2 linked regions of the Prochlorococcus marinus XMU1411 genome follow. The protein of the gene in region 1 interacts with the protein of each later gene in a pairwise test. Links are inferred from orthologs where the notes say so. Each region holds a gene or a part of one and is shown on either strand. Other genes may lie near its edges.

Region 1 (6,700 bases):
AATTATTGCATCTTTTAGCAGGTTTTTGTTATTAAGCCAATGAGGATTATTTTTATTACGAAACCATGTTTTTTGTCTTTTAGCAAATTGGATAGTTTTTGTGGTAGTGAGCTCAATCGCTTTATTAATTGTTATACGGTTATTTAAGACCTCTTTAGCTTCACGGTAACCAATAGTCTCTAGGATTGATAAATCAGCCCCATATCTATCAATAAGGTATTTCGTCTCTTCAAGAATTCCTGAAGAAAACATATTTTTTGTTCTTTCTAAAATTCTTTCTTTTAAATTTTCTCTGTCTAATCCAAGTTCTAGTATTTTCCAGTTTGGAGGTTTTTGAACTTTTTGCTTTGATAAGGGTTTACCAGTTACATAAAAGACTTCTAAAGCTCTTATTGTTCTAATGTGATCAGCAAAATTGATTTTTTTTGTTGATATTGGATCGCAATTCTTTAAAATTTCCCAACATTTTTTTTGACCAAGTTCTTCTAATTGACTTCTCAAATGATTTTGAGGAGGGACATTGGGTACAAAAAAACCTTTTGTGATTGAATTCATATACAAACCACTTCCTCCAACAAGAAAGGGTAAATTTTTTTGTTTAATTTCTCTGTTGATTGATTTTTGAGCAATTTCTTGAAATTTTTTAACATTAATTGGGTTAATCGGTTCTTCAATATCTATTAAGTAATGCTTTATTTTTTTTTGCTGATTTTCAGATGGTTTGGCTGTTCCTATATCCATAGACTTATAGATTTGTCTTGAATCTATATTGTGAATTCGAGTTTTAAAATATTCTGCAATTTGAATAGCTAATTCAGTTTTACCACTTGCAGTGGGCCCAATTAAAACTATTACATGAGGTTGATAAGAAGACATATTAATTTCTGAAGAAAAATCTATTCGCTATATAATGAAAGAAATTAAATTTTCCATAGACTTCGAGCCTTTCTCTTATTGCAGTGGTAAGTTTAATGAAAGACCTTTTAAAAATAACATTTTAAAAGTTTTAATATTTTTTTTATATTAAATGAGCGAGGACAAAAGATCTAATAAAATCTCTAATGATTATGGTGCAGAACAGATTCAGGTTTTAGAAGGGTTAGAGCCTGTTCGTAAACGTCCTGGAATGTACATTGGTTCTACAGGTCCCAGAGGTTTGCATCATTTGGTATATGAGGTCGTTGATAACTCAGTAGATGAAGCCCTTGCAGGACATTGCGATCATATAGAAATAGTTCTTCGAGCAGATGGATCTGCTTTGATCTCTGATAATGGACGGGGTATTCCAACAGATATTCACCCAAGAACTGGGAAAAGTGCTCTAGAAACTGTACTGACTGTCCTTCACGCAGGTGGTAAATTCGGAAGTGGAGGTTATAAAGTTTCAGGTGGCTTGCATGGAGTAGGTATATCTGTAGTTAACGCTTTAAGTGAATGGGTTAATGTTACTGTTTATAGAGATGGCAGTGAGTTTAATCAAAGATTTGAAAAAGGTGTTTCGAAGGGTGAATTGCAAAATAAAAAGCAAACTATTAAGCCTTCTAGAAAGGGCACCACTATTTGTTTTAAACCCGATAAAACGATTTTTTCTGGAGGAATAGAATTTGAATATGCTCTTCTTTCATCTAGGTTAAGAGAATTAGCTTATCTTAATGGTGGTGTAAAAATTGTTTTTAGAGATGAGAGAAATCAATTATCAGATGGTTCTTTCAAAGAAGAAATTTATTTATATGAAGGTGGCATTAAAGAATATGTTCAATACATGAATGCAGAAAAGGATTCTATACATCCTGAGATAATTTATGTTGACTCACAAAAAGAAAACGTATACGTAGAAGCAGCTTTGCAATGGTGTTCAGATGTATATTCAGATAATATTTTAGGTTTTGCAAATAATATTAGAACTATTGATGGAGGTACTCATATTGAGGGATTAAAGACAGTTTTGACAAGAACATTCAATAATCTCGCTAAAAAAAGAGGTAAAAGAAAAGATATTGAAAAAAATTTAGCCGGAGAAAATATCAGAGAGGGATTGACCGTAGTTTTATCAGTTAAAGTTCCAGATCCCGAATTTGAGGGACAAACAAAAACTAAATTAGGGAATACTGAAGTAAGAGGAATTGTTGATTCTCTTATTGGGGAAGCTCTCACAAAGTATATGGAATTTAATCCTGGGATTTTAGATTTAATTCTTGAAAAAGCAATCCAATCATTTAATGCAGCAGAAGCTGCAAGAAGGGCTAGAGAATTAGTTAGAAGAAAAAGTGTCCTAGAAAGTTCAACTTTGCCTGGTAAATTAGCAGATTGTAGTTCTAGAGATCCCTCAGAATCAGAAATTTATATTGTTGAGGGAGATTCTGCGGGAGGGTCTGCTAAACAAGGCAGAGATAGAAAATTTCAAGCTATTTTGCCTCTAAGAGGTAAAATTCTTAATATTGAAAAAACTGATGATACTAAAATATATAAAAATACTGAAATTCAGTCATTAATAACTGCTCTAGGATTAGGAATCAAGGGAGAGGAATTTGATATTAGTTCTTTGAGATATCACAGGGTAGTAATTATGACGGATGCTGATGTTGACGGTGCTCATATAAGAACTTTATTATTGACATTTTTTTATAGATATCAAAGGGAACTTGTTGAGAAAGGTTTCATATATATTGCGTGTCCTCCTCTCTATAAAGTTGAAAGAGGTAAAAATCATAAATACTGTTATAACGAGAATCAATTAAAGGATACAATTACAAGTTTTGGAGAAAACGCAAATTATAATATTCAAAGATTTAAGGGATTAGGTGAAATGATGCCAAAACAATTGTGGGATACAACTATGAATCCTCAAACTAGAATGATGAAAAGGGTTGAAATTGAGGATGCACTCGAAGCTGACAGAATATTTAATATTTTAATGGGAGATAAAGTTGCACCAAGAAGAGAATTTATTGAAACTCATAGCGGTAACTTAGATCTGGCTACTTTAGATATATGATTAATAATCTGCTTAAGAATTGTTGCTTAATTATTTTTGCATTAATTGCTCCAATTACATTACCTGCTGGTGGGATTCAAAAAAGCTTAAATCAAAATGATTTTCCTAAAACTGCCAAAGAAATTATCTTGTCATCAAACACTTCTCTTTATTCTTTTCCTGAACTTAATGCTAAAGAACTAACAGTTCTTGAAATGGGAACAACCTTATCAATTTTACGAAATTGGAAAGTCAATGAAAGTGAAATTTGGGTAAGGGTGGAGTTAGCATCTAATAAATTTTTAGACGATCCTAATAAGATTTTAAAAGGCTGGATAAAAATGTAAATCTTGGATTTTACCTCAATTATTATTATTTTATTTGGGAGTACTTTTGGATTAATAACAAGGATATTTATACAAAAACATTTAAAAATTAATATAGGATTTGATATTCAAAATACTTCCATAGTCAATTTTCTATCATCCTTTTTTTTGGGAATTTTAGTAGCATTTAATTTTGTAAATAATAAGATATTATTTTTATTTTATACTGGTTTTTTAGGATGTTTTAGCACATTTTCTTCTTTTATATATCAACTATTTATTTTATTAAAGAAGAGGAAATTATTTCGTTTATTTTTTCACTATTTTGAGGTAATAATAGTTTCCTTTTTTTGCTTTTATTTAGGTTATTATTTGGTGCAAATTATAACATGAAAAAAAAAAGTTATATCTATATTCTTTTAGCTTGTTTTTTAGCCAGTTTTTTCAGGATTTTTATTAATAATAATTTTATTGTTTCAATAATTGGATCATTACTTTTTGGATTTGTTATTGCAAAAAGATTAAGTTACGCGAAAGAAAAAATTTTGTTAAGTGGTTTTTTTTCGTGTTTTACGTCCTTTAGCGGATTTATATTTTTTTTGTATCAAGTTTTTATTCAAGGAGGTTTGATCAAATTTATAATATTTTTTAATTTGATTATTATTATAAACTTACTAACAATGTGTTTCGGCTATTGGATAAGTAGAAAAATTAATTAGATTTCATATAATGGTTTTGTTACTTTGACAAGGGATTATATTTATGAATGAAAATAATCTTGAAAAGATTGCATCATTATCTTCAGATCTAAGTACTAGAGAAAATATTACTATTCAACTTGAAGAATTACTCGTCGCTGGAAATTATGATGAGGCAAAATTACTTTTAGAGCCTTCCCAACCAGTTGATATTGCAGATGCAATTGGCAGCCTTCCATTAATATTGCAGGCATTGGCATTTCGATTGTTAAAGAAAAATGAGGCAATTGAAGTTTATGAATATTTAGATCCAATAGTTCAGCAAACTTTATTAGACAGACTTCGTTCGGGAGAAGTTTTGGAAATAGTAGAGAAAATGTCTCCTGATGATAGGGTTCAACTATTTGATGAATTACCTGCAAAAGTTGTAAGAAAATTTTTGTCTGCTCTAAGCCCTGGGGAAAGGAAAGTAACAGCTGAATTACTAGGTTATGAGCCTGAAACTGCTGGAAGATTAATGACAACTGAATTTATAGACCTTAAAGAGATGCAAACGGCAGCTGAGGCTCTTTCTTTAGTCCGAAAGAGAGCTCCTTTTACAGAGACGATTTACAGCCTATATGTTACGGATAAAGAAAGACATTTGACTGGTATTCTCTCTTTAAGAGATCTTGTAACTGCTGATCCATCTAAGCCAATTGGAGATGTTATGACAAAAGATGTGGTAAATATTTCTACGAATACGAATCAAGAAGAGGTAGCAAGAGCAATACAAAGATATGATTTCTTAGCGCTTCCAGTTGTTGACAAAGAAAAAAGACTTGTTGGGATAGTAACTGTCGATGATTTAATTGATGTCATAGAGCAAGAAGCAACAAGAGATATTTATGCAGCGGGAGCAGTTCAATCTGGAGATGAAGATGATTATTTTCAAAGTAGTTTGTTTACGATGGCTCGAAGAAGAATATTATGGTTATTAATTTTAGTTTTAGCCAATGGTTTGACTACAAAAGTTATAGCGATGAATGATCAAATTTTAAGAGAAATAGTTTTGCTTGCTGCATTTATTCCTTTGCTCATAGGCACTGGTGGAAATGTTGGGGCTCAAAGTTCAACTGTCGTTATAAGAGGTTTAAGTACTCAAAAATTAAAGTCTCTTGGAGCTATAAAAGCAGTTTTTAAAGAGGCCGTAACTGGAGCTCTTTTGGGTATTTTGATGATGCTTGTGGTATTTCCTTTCGCTTGGTGGCAAGGAGAAGGCTATTTAATAGCCTCTGCGGTAGGGATAAGTTTAATTTCTATAACGACTTTAGCTGCAACTACTGGAGCTATCCTCCCTTTGTTGTTTCATAAAATGAGATTAGACCCAGCTTTAATGTCCTCTCCTTTTATAACAACTGTCACTGATATTGCAGGTGTATTTATTTATCTAAGTACAGCAAAATGGCTGTTAAGTTCTTCTTAAACTAAAATTGACTAGGTAGTTGTACTCATTTTTGTAAATTTGTGGATTTTTTTGTTTAACTTTACAATTCTTAATGGTATTGTTTACAAAACAACATTCAACTTTCATGTCTTCTGAAACATTAAGTGAGAATAAACTAGCGACAATATCAAGTTTAAAAGCCTCTAATGATGTCGACCTTGTCAGATCCTATTTAAGGGATATCGGCAGAGTTCCACTTCTTTCTCATGAGCAGGAAATTACGCTTGGAAGACAGGTGCAAGAATATATGCAAGTCGAAAGAGCAGAATTAGAAATTATTGAATTAACAGGAGATAAACCAACTATAGAGGAATTATCAAATAAATTAAATTTATCTACTTCCGTAATCAAAAAAAGATTGAGAGCTGGTCAGAGGGCTAAAGAACGGATGGTCGCAGCTAATTTAAGATTAGTGGTTAGTGTTGCAAAAAAATATACAAAAAGAAACATGGAATTATTAGATTTAATACAAGAAGGAACTATAGGATTAGTAAGGGGTGTAGAAAAATTTGATCCCGCAAGAGGTTATAAGTTTTCTACATATGCATACTGGTGGATTAGACAAGGTATTACTAGAGCAATAGCGGAAAAAAGCAGGGCAATAAGGTTACCAATTCACATAACCGAGATGTTAAATAAATTAAAAAAAGGTCAAAGAGAGTTGAGTCAAGAAATGTCTAGGACTCCTACAGTTAGTGAACTTGCTAAATATGTAGAGCTTCCTGAAGATGATGTAAAAGATTTGATGTGCAAGGCAGGGCAGCCAGTTAGTCTTGAAACAAAAGTTGGAGATGGTGAAGATACTGTCTTATTAGATTTACTAGCAGGTGGTGAGGACTTGCCAGACGAACAGATAGAGATGGATTGTATGAGAGGAGATCTTCATTCTCTTTTGCATCAATTACCAGATCTCCAATGTAGAGTTTTAAGAATGAGATATGGGATGGATGGTGATGAACCAATGTCTCTTACAGGTATAGGTAGGGTACTTGGAATAAGTAGGGACCGAGTTAGAAATCTAGAAAGAGATGGACTCAGAGGTTTGAGAAGACTTAGTGATAACGTAGAAGCCTATTTTGTTTCTTGAATAAATTCAAGAATTAACTGATTTGTTTTTTCAGGTTCTTCATCGTGCGGACAATGTCCAGCACCTTCGATAATATCTAACCGCTTTATATTCGTGAATTTTTTCTTCCACTCTTTAGCTTCACCTAAG
Region 2 (6,965 bases), on another replicon or contig:
TGTAGGAATACTTCTAATTCCGTATTGACTGGCTACATTTGGATTCTCATCTGTGTTTAATTTAAAAACTTTAATTTTCCCTTCAAAGTCTTTTGAGATTTCTTCTACAACTGGTGCGACCATCCTACATGGTCCGCACCATGGTGCCCAAAAATCAACCAATACTGGTAGATCACTTTGCAGTACATCCTTGTCAAATGAAGAATCAGTTACGGCTGGAGCTGATGACATAATTTAAGTATTCCTTTTTGAAAATTTAGCAGGCAATTCTTTTAAGTGATGATTTCATTACAGATAAAATAATATAAGTAACAAAATATCTAAAAAAGCCCGATTAATCGGGCGATTTAGTGTGTGAGGAGTATGGGGTTTCCCCCATCAATTAATAATAACTCCTAAATAGAAATTTTTTCAATTAAAAACTTAATTCACTAAGGTTTTATACTTTTGCTCTAAATAAACTACTTACCCATCCCAAGCTGCTGAGCTTTTTGATAAACCTTACCCTCTGTAAGAAGAGATGGTGCTATAACTATTTCAACTTCTTGCATTTCTTTAATGTTTTTTGCCCCAAGAGTACTCATTGAGGTTCTAATGGCTCCTAATAAGTTATGTGTCCCATCATCAAGCAAGGCCGGGCCCTTAATTATTCTTTCTAAGGATCCTGAAGAACCAACTTCAATTCTTGTACCCCTAGGCAATACTGGACTTGGAGTAGCCATACCCCAGTGAAATCCTTTACCTGGAGCGTTTGAGGATTTAGCTATTGGGGATCCAATCATTACAGCATCTGCTCCACATGCTAAACATTTACAGATATCTCCGCCCGTCACAATTCCTCCATCACCAATAATAGGAATATAACGACCACTTTCTTGAAAGTAATCATTTCTTGCCGCACTACAATCAGCAATTGCAGTTGCTTGAGGGATTCCAATTCCCAATACTCCTCTTGATGTACATGCCGCTCCAGGTCCTATCCCAACCATTAATCCTGCAACTCCAGCATCCATAAGAAGTTTTGCAACCTCATAAGTAACACAATTACCAGCTATAACTGGGACATTCAAAGATTGGCAGAGATCTTTAATGTTTAAGGTTTCCTTACCTTCCATACCAAGGTGTTCAGTTGAAACAACTGTTCCTTGAAGAAAAAATAAATCTATTTTGGAAGTATTAAGTGTTTCTTTAAACTTAATAGCAGCTTGAGGGGTCCCACTAAAAGCTGCGATACCTCCTCCTTCTTTGACCTCCTTTATTCTTTGTAAAATCAACCCCTCCTTTACAGGTTCACTGTATATCTTCTGCATTAATGGAACAAAATCGTTCTTACCGACTGATGCTATTTGGTTCAATATTTCATCAGGGTTTTCATATCGTGTTTGTATTCCCTCCATATTAATAACCCCTAGGGAACCTAATTTTGTGAGTTCTATAGCCGTATTAACATCGACAACACTGTCCATGGCACTAGCTACTATCGGAACTTCTCTTTTAAAATCACCTAAGGCCCAAGAAGGATCAGTCAAATCGTAATCAATCGTTCTATTACCAGGGACTAAAGCTATTTCATCAATACCATAAGCCCTTCTGACTTTTTTATTTAAACCAAGTTCAATATTCACGGAATTTTTCTTTTATTCTGATTAAATTAACAACTAAAGGGGTAATAAGCCAAGGTTTATTTAAAAACAACAGGTTTTATTTTGATTTGTGTTTAAATGTGAGTATTTGGGAATTAAATAAATCTTTTTTTTTATTCATTATGACAATCAGCGATTATTATTAAAGAAAGGATTTTTGTATGTCTGATATTTTAGATTCTGATAACTCAGGATTAAACGAAGATAACGACCGAATTATTCAGACTGACTTAAGAAATGAGATGTCTCGCTCATACCTTGAGTATGCAATGAGCGTTATAGTTGGTCGTGCTCTTCCAGATGCGAGGGATGGCCTAAAGCCTGTTCATAGAAGAATTCTTTATGCAATGTATGAACTTGGTTTGACTAGCGGGAGACCATACAGAAAATGTGCAAGAGTTGTTGGAGAAGTACTAGGTAAATACCACCCTCACGGTGACACTGCTGTTTATGATGCTTTGGTAAGAATGGCTCAAGATTTTTCCATGAGGATGCCCCTTATAGACGGCCATGGAAACTTTGGTTCTGTAGATAACGACCCTCCTGCAGCAATGAGATATACAGAATCTCGTCTACAGTCTCTTACTGATGAAAGTTTACTAGAGGATATTGAATCAGAAACTGTAGATTTCGCTGATAACTTTGACGGTTCTCAACAAGAGCCAACAGTTTTACCTGCAAGAATTCCTCAGCTACTTTTAAATGGATCATCTGGAATAGCCGTAGGAATGGCAACTAATATTCCTCCCCATAACTTAGGAGAATTAATCAATGGTCTCAAATCAATCATTCAAAACCCTTCTCTTGAAGATAGAGAACTTTTTGAACTAATTAAGGGTCCTGATTTCCCCACGGGTGGCCAAATCTTAGGAAGAGATGGTATCAGAGAAACCTTCAAAACAGGAAGAGGTTCAATAACTATGAGAGGTGTAGCAAATATTGAGCAAATTAAATTAGCTGGCAGAGCAGAAAAAGATGCAGTAATAATTACGGAACTTCCTTTTCAAACTAACAAAGCTGGCTTGATAGAGAGAATTGCAGATTTGGTGAATGAAAAGAAATTAGAAGGTATTTCTGATATTAGAGATGAAAGTGATAGAGATGGTATGAGAATTGTTATAGAGTTAAAAAGGGATGCCTACCCACAAGTTGTATTAAATAATTTATTTAAATTAACACCATTACAAAATAACTTTAGTGCAAATATTCTGGCTTTAGTTAATGGGGAGCCCACAACCCTTTCTCTGCGAAGAATGTTAGATGTATTTCTAGATTTTAGGGTAGAGACAATAAGGCGAAGAACACGATTTTTATTAAAAAAGGCAGAAGAAAGAGATCATATAATTAAGGGTCTTTTATTGGCCTTAGATGCTATGGATGAAATTATAGATCTAATTAGATCAGCAAAAGATTCAATATCAGCTCGAGAAAAATTACAAAAAGATCATGAGTTATCTTCCATACAGGCAGATGCAATATTACAAATGCAATTAAGAAGATTAACAGCTCTCGAAGCCGATAAAATAAAAGCAGAACATGATGAATTAACTCAAAAAATTGCCCAATATCAAAAAATACTAAACAGTAAAGAAAGAATTTATGAAATTATTCTTGAAGAACTTAATAAAATCGATGAAAGATTCTCTTCTCCCAGAAAAACAGAAATATTAGATTTAGGTGGCGGATTAGATGATATTGATCTCATTGCTAATGACAGATCTGTAGTTCTATTAACTGAAGCAGGTTATTTAAAAAGGATGCCTGTTAATGAGTTTGAATCTACCAGTCGTGGATCAAGAGGTAAAGCTGGGACAAAAACCCAAGAAGATGATGATGTTAAATTATTTATAAGCTGCAACGATCATGATAATCTTTTGCTTTTCAGCGATAGAGGAGTAGCTTATGCTCTCCCAGCATATAGAGTTCCTATGAGTAGCAGAACAGCAAAAGGTACTCCATCAGTTCAACTTCTCCCAATTCCAAGAGAAGAAAAAATAACTTCACTAGTTGCCGTCGATTCTTTTGTTGACGATCGTTTTTTATTAATGCTAACCAAGGCTGGCTTTATAAAAAGAACTGCACTTTCTGCTTTTTCAAAAATTCGATCAAATGGATTAATTGCAATTAATCTTGAGGATGGAGATGCCCTAACCTGGGTTCGATTATCAAAAGAAGGAGATAGTGTTCTAATTGGATCAAAAACAGGAATGGCTATTCATTTCAGGCTAGATATTAATGAATTAAGACCACTTGGTAGGACAGCAAGAGGAGTTAAATCAATGAACTTGAGGGGAGGAGATAGTCTGGTTTCCATGGATGTATTAACATCTAATTTGGTTGATCAATTGGCTAAAATTGATGAAATCTCAAAAGAAATTGATGATAATATCGAGGAAAATTCAACAGATGGTCCTTGGGTATTAATAGCTAGTGCATTTGGGCTAGGAAAGAGAGTACCTGTGACCCAATTTAGATTACAAAAAAGAGCAGGAATGGGGCTGAAAGCAATAAAATTCAGAATTAAAAATGATGTACTAGTTTGTTTAAAAGTCCTTGGCGTAGGAGAAGAACTACTTCTAGTAACAGAAAAAGGCGTCATAGTAAGAACAAATGCAGATAAAATTTCTCAACAATCCAGAGCGGCTACTGGAGTAAAATTACAAAGGTTGGATGAAGGTGATCATTTATCAGAAGTGGTATTAGTTCCTCATGAACAAATAGAGGAAAAAGAACAAGTTGGCTCAGGTGAAGAAAATTAAAATAAAAATGGTTAATAAATAAAATGGAAATACTTGATATTTTAATTTTAGGTTCTGGTCCTGCAGCTTTATGTTTAGCTTCTGAATTAGCAAAGCAGGATCTTAAAATAAAGGGAATATCGACCAAATCTCCAAGTGAAAAATGGGAGAATACTTATGGTATTTGGGCATCTGAATTAGAGGAATTAGGATTGGAATCTTTGTTATCTCATAGATGGTGTAAGACAGTTAGTTTTTTTGGAAATGGAGAAAATAAAAAAGGGGATACTCCTACTAAACATAACTACGATTATGGTTTAATAAATCAAGAAGCCTTTCAAAATGAACTTTTAAAAAAATGTAAAGGGATTGAATGGTTGAATGAAACAGCAAAAGAAATTAAAGAAAAAAATAAACTATCTGAGGTAATTTGTTTATCAGGTGTAAGAATAAAGGCGAGGTTAGTTATTGACGCAAGTGGTCATAAAAGTAATTTTGTAAAAAGACCAGTACAAAATGAAATTGCTCAGCAGGCCGCGTATGGAATTGTTGGTAAATTTACATCGCCACCTGTTAATAAGGAACAGTTTGTTTTAATGGATTTTCGTCCAAATCATTTAAACAATAAAGAAAAGTTATCATCTCCTTCCTTTCTGTATGCAATGGATCTTGGAAATGAAACTTTTTTTGTTGAAGAAACATCACTAGCTAGTTATCCTGCTTTATCGCGAGAAAAACTCAAAAAAAGACTTTTTAAAAGACTAGATAGTAAAGGTATCAAGGTGAGTGAAATTTTTCATGAAGAGAATTGCCTTTTCCCAATGAATTTACCCCTCCCATTTAAAAAACAATTTGTACTTGGTTTTGGCGGGGCCGCAAGTATGGTGCATCCTGCATCAGGATATATGATCGGTTCTTTATTAAGGAGGGCTCCACTCCTTGCAGAAAAATTAGCAATCTTTTTAAAAGAACCTCATCTAAGTTCCTTTGAACTAGCAACAAAAGGTTGGGACATCTTATGGCCTTATGAGTTAACGCAAAGGCACAAACTTTACCAATATGGTCTTAGAAGATTAATGAGTTTTGACGAAAGTAGATTAAGAAGCTTTTTCACAAATTTCTTTAGATTATCGACCAATGAATGGGTAGGTTTCCTTACTAATACACTTCCACTTCCAAAACTAATTTATGTAATGAGTAAGATGTTTATAAATTCACCTCTAAAAGTAAAACTAGGAATGCTCAAATTAAATTAGTATTTTATTTACGCCAATCATCAATACTAATATCTGGGAACAACTGATCTTCTTCCTCAATATCTTCAAGAAATTTTAAATTGATATTGGAATGATTTTTAATCATTTCAACTAATTTCCAGAAACGGAATAAGTGTCTTTCTATCCTCTCTTTTGCAAGCTCAGTTGTAGTTCCAGCTCTTAAGATAAAGCTCCAATCAGAAGACTCAGAAAGAAGTAGTTCTCTTGCTGCTTGTTTGAAAAGTCTTAAGGATATGTCATTATGTATATTTTTTGAACATAAAGCAACAAAAGTTGAGCCTGCTTTAGTGATTTCTGGAACGATCCATGCATTTGAATCATTAATCCAGTAATTATGGTAACCACCTTGTCCCCAGCTTGATGGCGACGGATCACAAATCTGAAGATTTGGCTTTTGAAGTAAGAATTCTTTTAAAGTTGTAAGCTTAATTGAATATTTACTAGAATTCTTTAAAATATTTTCAATAAAACAAGGTCCTTCATACCACCAATGTCCAAATAACTCGGCATCAAAAGGAGCTACCAATAAGGGATTAAAGGAAGAGGATAAAGTTATTTTTTCTAATTGTTTTGATCTCGCTAGAAGATAAGCATCAGCATGTTCTGCTGCCTTCTCTTTGGCTTCATTTTCTAAATAAAACTCCTTTTTCCCTAATGGAACTTTTTCATCAGTAATCTTATGAAACTTTAAACCTAAAGGTCTTTTGGTTGAAATACCCTTCTCTTGAAGCTTAGAAATAGGCAACTCCCAGCCCAAATCTTTATGAAATTCTCTATAAACTCTGTCTCCCGGGAATCCATCCTTAGCAGACCAAACGGGCAAGGTTGACTCACTATCTCTTCCGAAAAAAGCAACTCCTTTTTTAGAGCAGATTGGTGCGTAAACACCATACCTAGGCCTTGGAGTGGCATTTAAAATTCCATGTCCATCTAAAATCGCATATCTAATACCAGAATTAAATAGTAATTCATCCAAATTTTCATAATATGCACATTCAGGCAACCAAATACCTAAGGGTTTAGTTCCAAGAATATTTTCATGGCTCTTGATGGCTGTATTAATTTGTCCATTAACAGTTTCAGGGTTCTCCCTTAGAATTGGGAGATATCCGTGTGTTGCTGCACAAGTAAGAATATCCAAATTTCCAGAATTATTTAAAATTCTAAACTTCTCAATTAAATTTCCAGAACATTTTTGCCAATATAAGTATTTGTCATTAAGATTTTTTATTAAAAATGTAGAAGCACTTTTATCTTCTTCTGGCAGTTCGTTTAAGAAATCATTCCTTGTTTTAATCCAGCTTGGG

The links.
Region 2: the proteins of gyrB (region 1) and gyrA interact in binary tests that used the Escherichia coli proteins (3 or more experiments, as listed by UniProt). The link is inferred for Prochlorococcus marinus XMU1411 from one-to-one orthologs.

Annotation. Positions count from the first base shown.
Region 1 is NZ_JAAORI010000006.1:93,498-100,197, reverse strand. What follows is about bases 593-3,511. They hold gyrB (DNA topoisomerase (ATP-hydrolyzing) subunit B), read left to right. Parts: upstream 593-1,027; coding sequence 1,028-2,995; downstream 2,996-3,511. Other genes in these bases: HA145_RS09105 (fluoride efflux transporter FluC), read left to right, coding at 3,325-3,511; HA145_RS09110 (hypothetical protein), read left to right, coding at 2,992-3,321; miaA (tRNA (adenosine(37)-N6)-dimethylallyltransferase MiaA), read right to left, coding at 593-876. In the rest of the region: more of miaA, read right to left, coding at 1-592; more of HA145_RS09105, read left to right, coding at 3,512-3,693; mgtE (magnesium transporter), read left to right, coding at 4,063-5,463; HA145_RS09095 (RpoD/SigA family RNA polymerase sigma factor), read left to right, coding at 5,570-6,571; HA145_RS09090 (alpha/beta fold hydrolase), read right to left, coding at 6,556-6,700. UniProt on the Escherichia coli protein: DNA gyrase negatively supercoils closed circular double-stranded DNA in an ATP-dependent manner to maintain chromosomes in an underwound state.
Region 2 is NZ_JAAORI010000003.1:681,550-688,514, forward strand. The notes cover bases 1,420-4,603. They hold gyrA (DNA gyrase subunit A), read left to right. Parts: upstream 1,420-1,804; coding sequence 1,805-4,402; downstream 4,403-4,603. Other genes in these bases: HA145_RS05695 (GuaB3 family IMP dehydrogenase-related protein), read right to left, coding at 1,420-1,625; crtL (lycopene beta cyclase), read left to right, coding at 4,426-4,603. Outside these bases: trxA (thioredoxin), read right to left, coding at 1-231; more of HA145_RS05695, read right to left, coding at 462-1,419; more of crtL, read left to right, coding at 4,604-5,637; HA145_RS05710 (glycoside hydrolase family 57 protein), read right to left, coding at 5,642-6,965. UniProt on the Escherichia coli protein: A type II topoisomerase that negatively supercoils closed circular double-stranded (ds) DNA in an ATP-dependent manner to maintain chromosomes in an underwound state.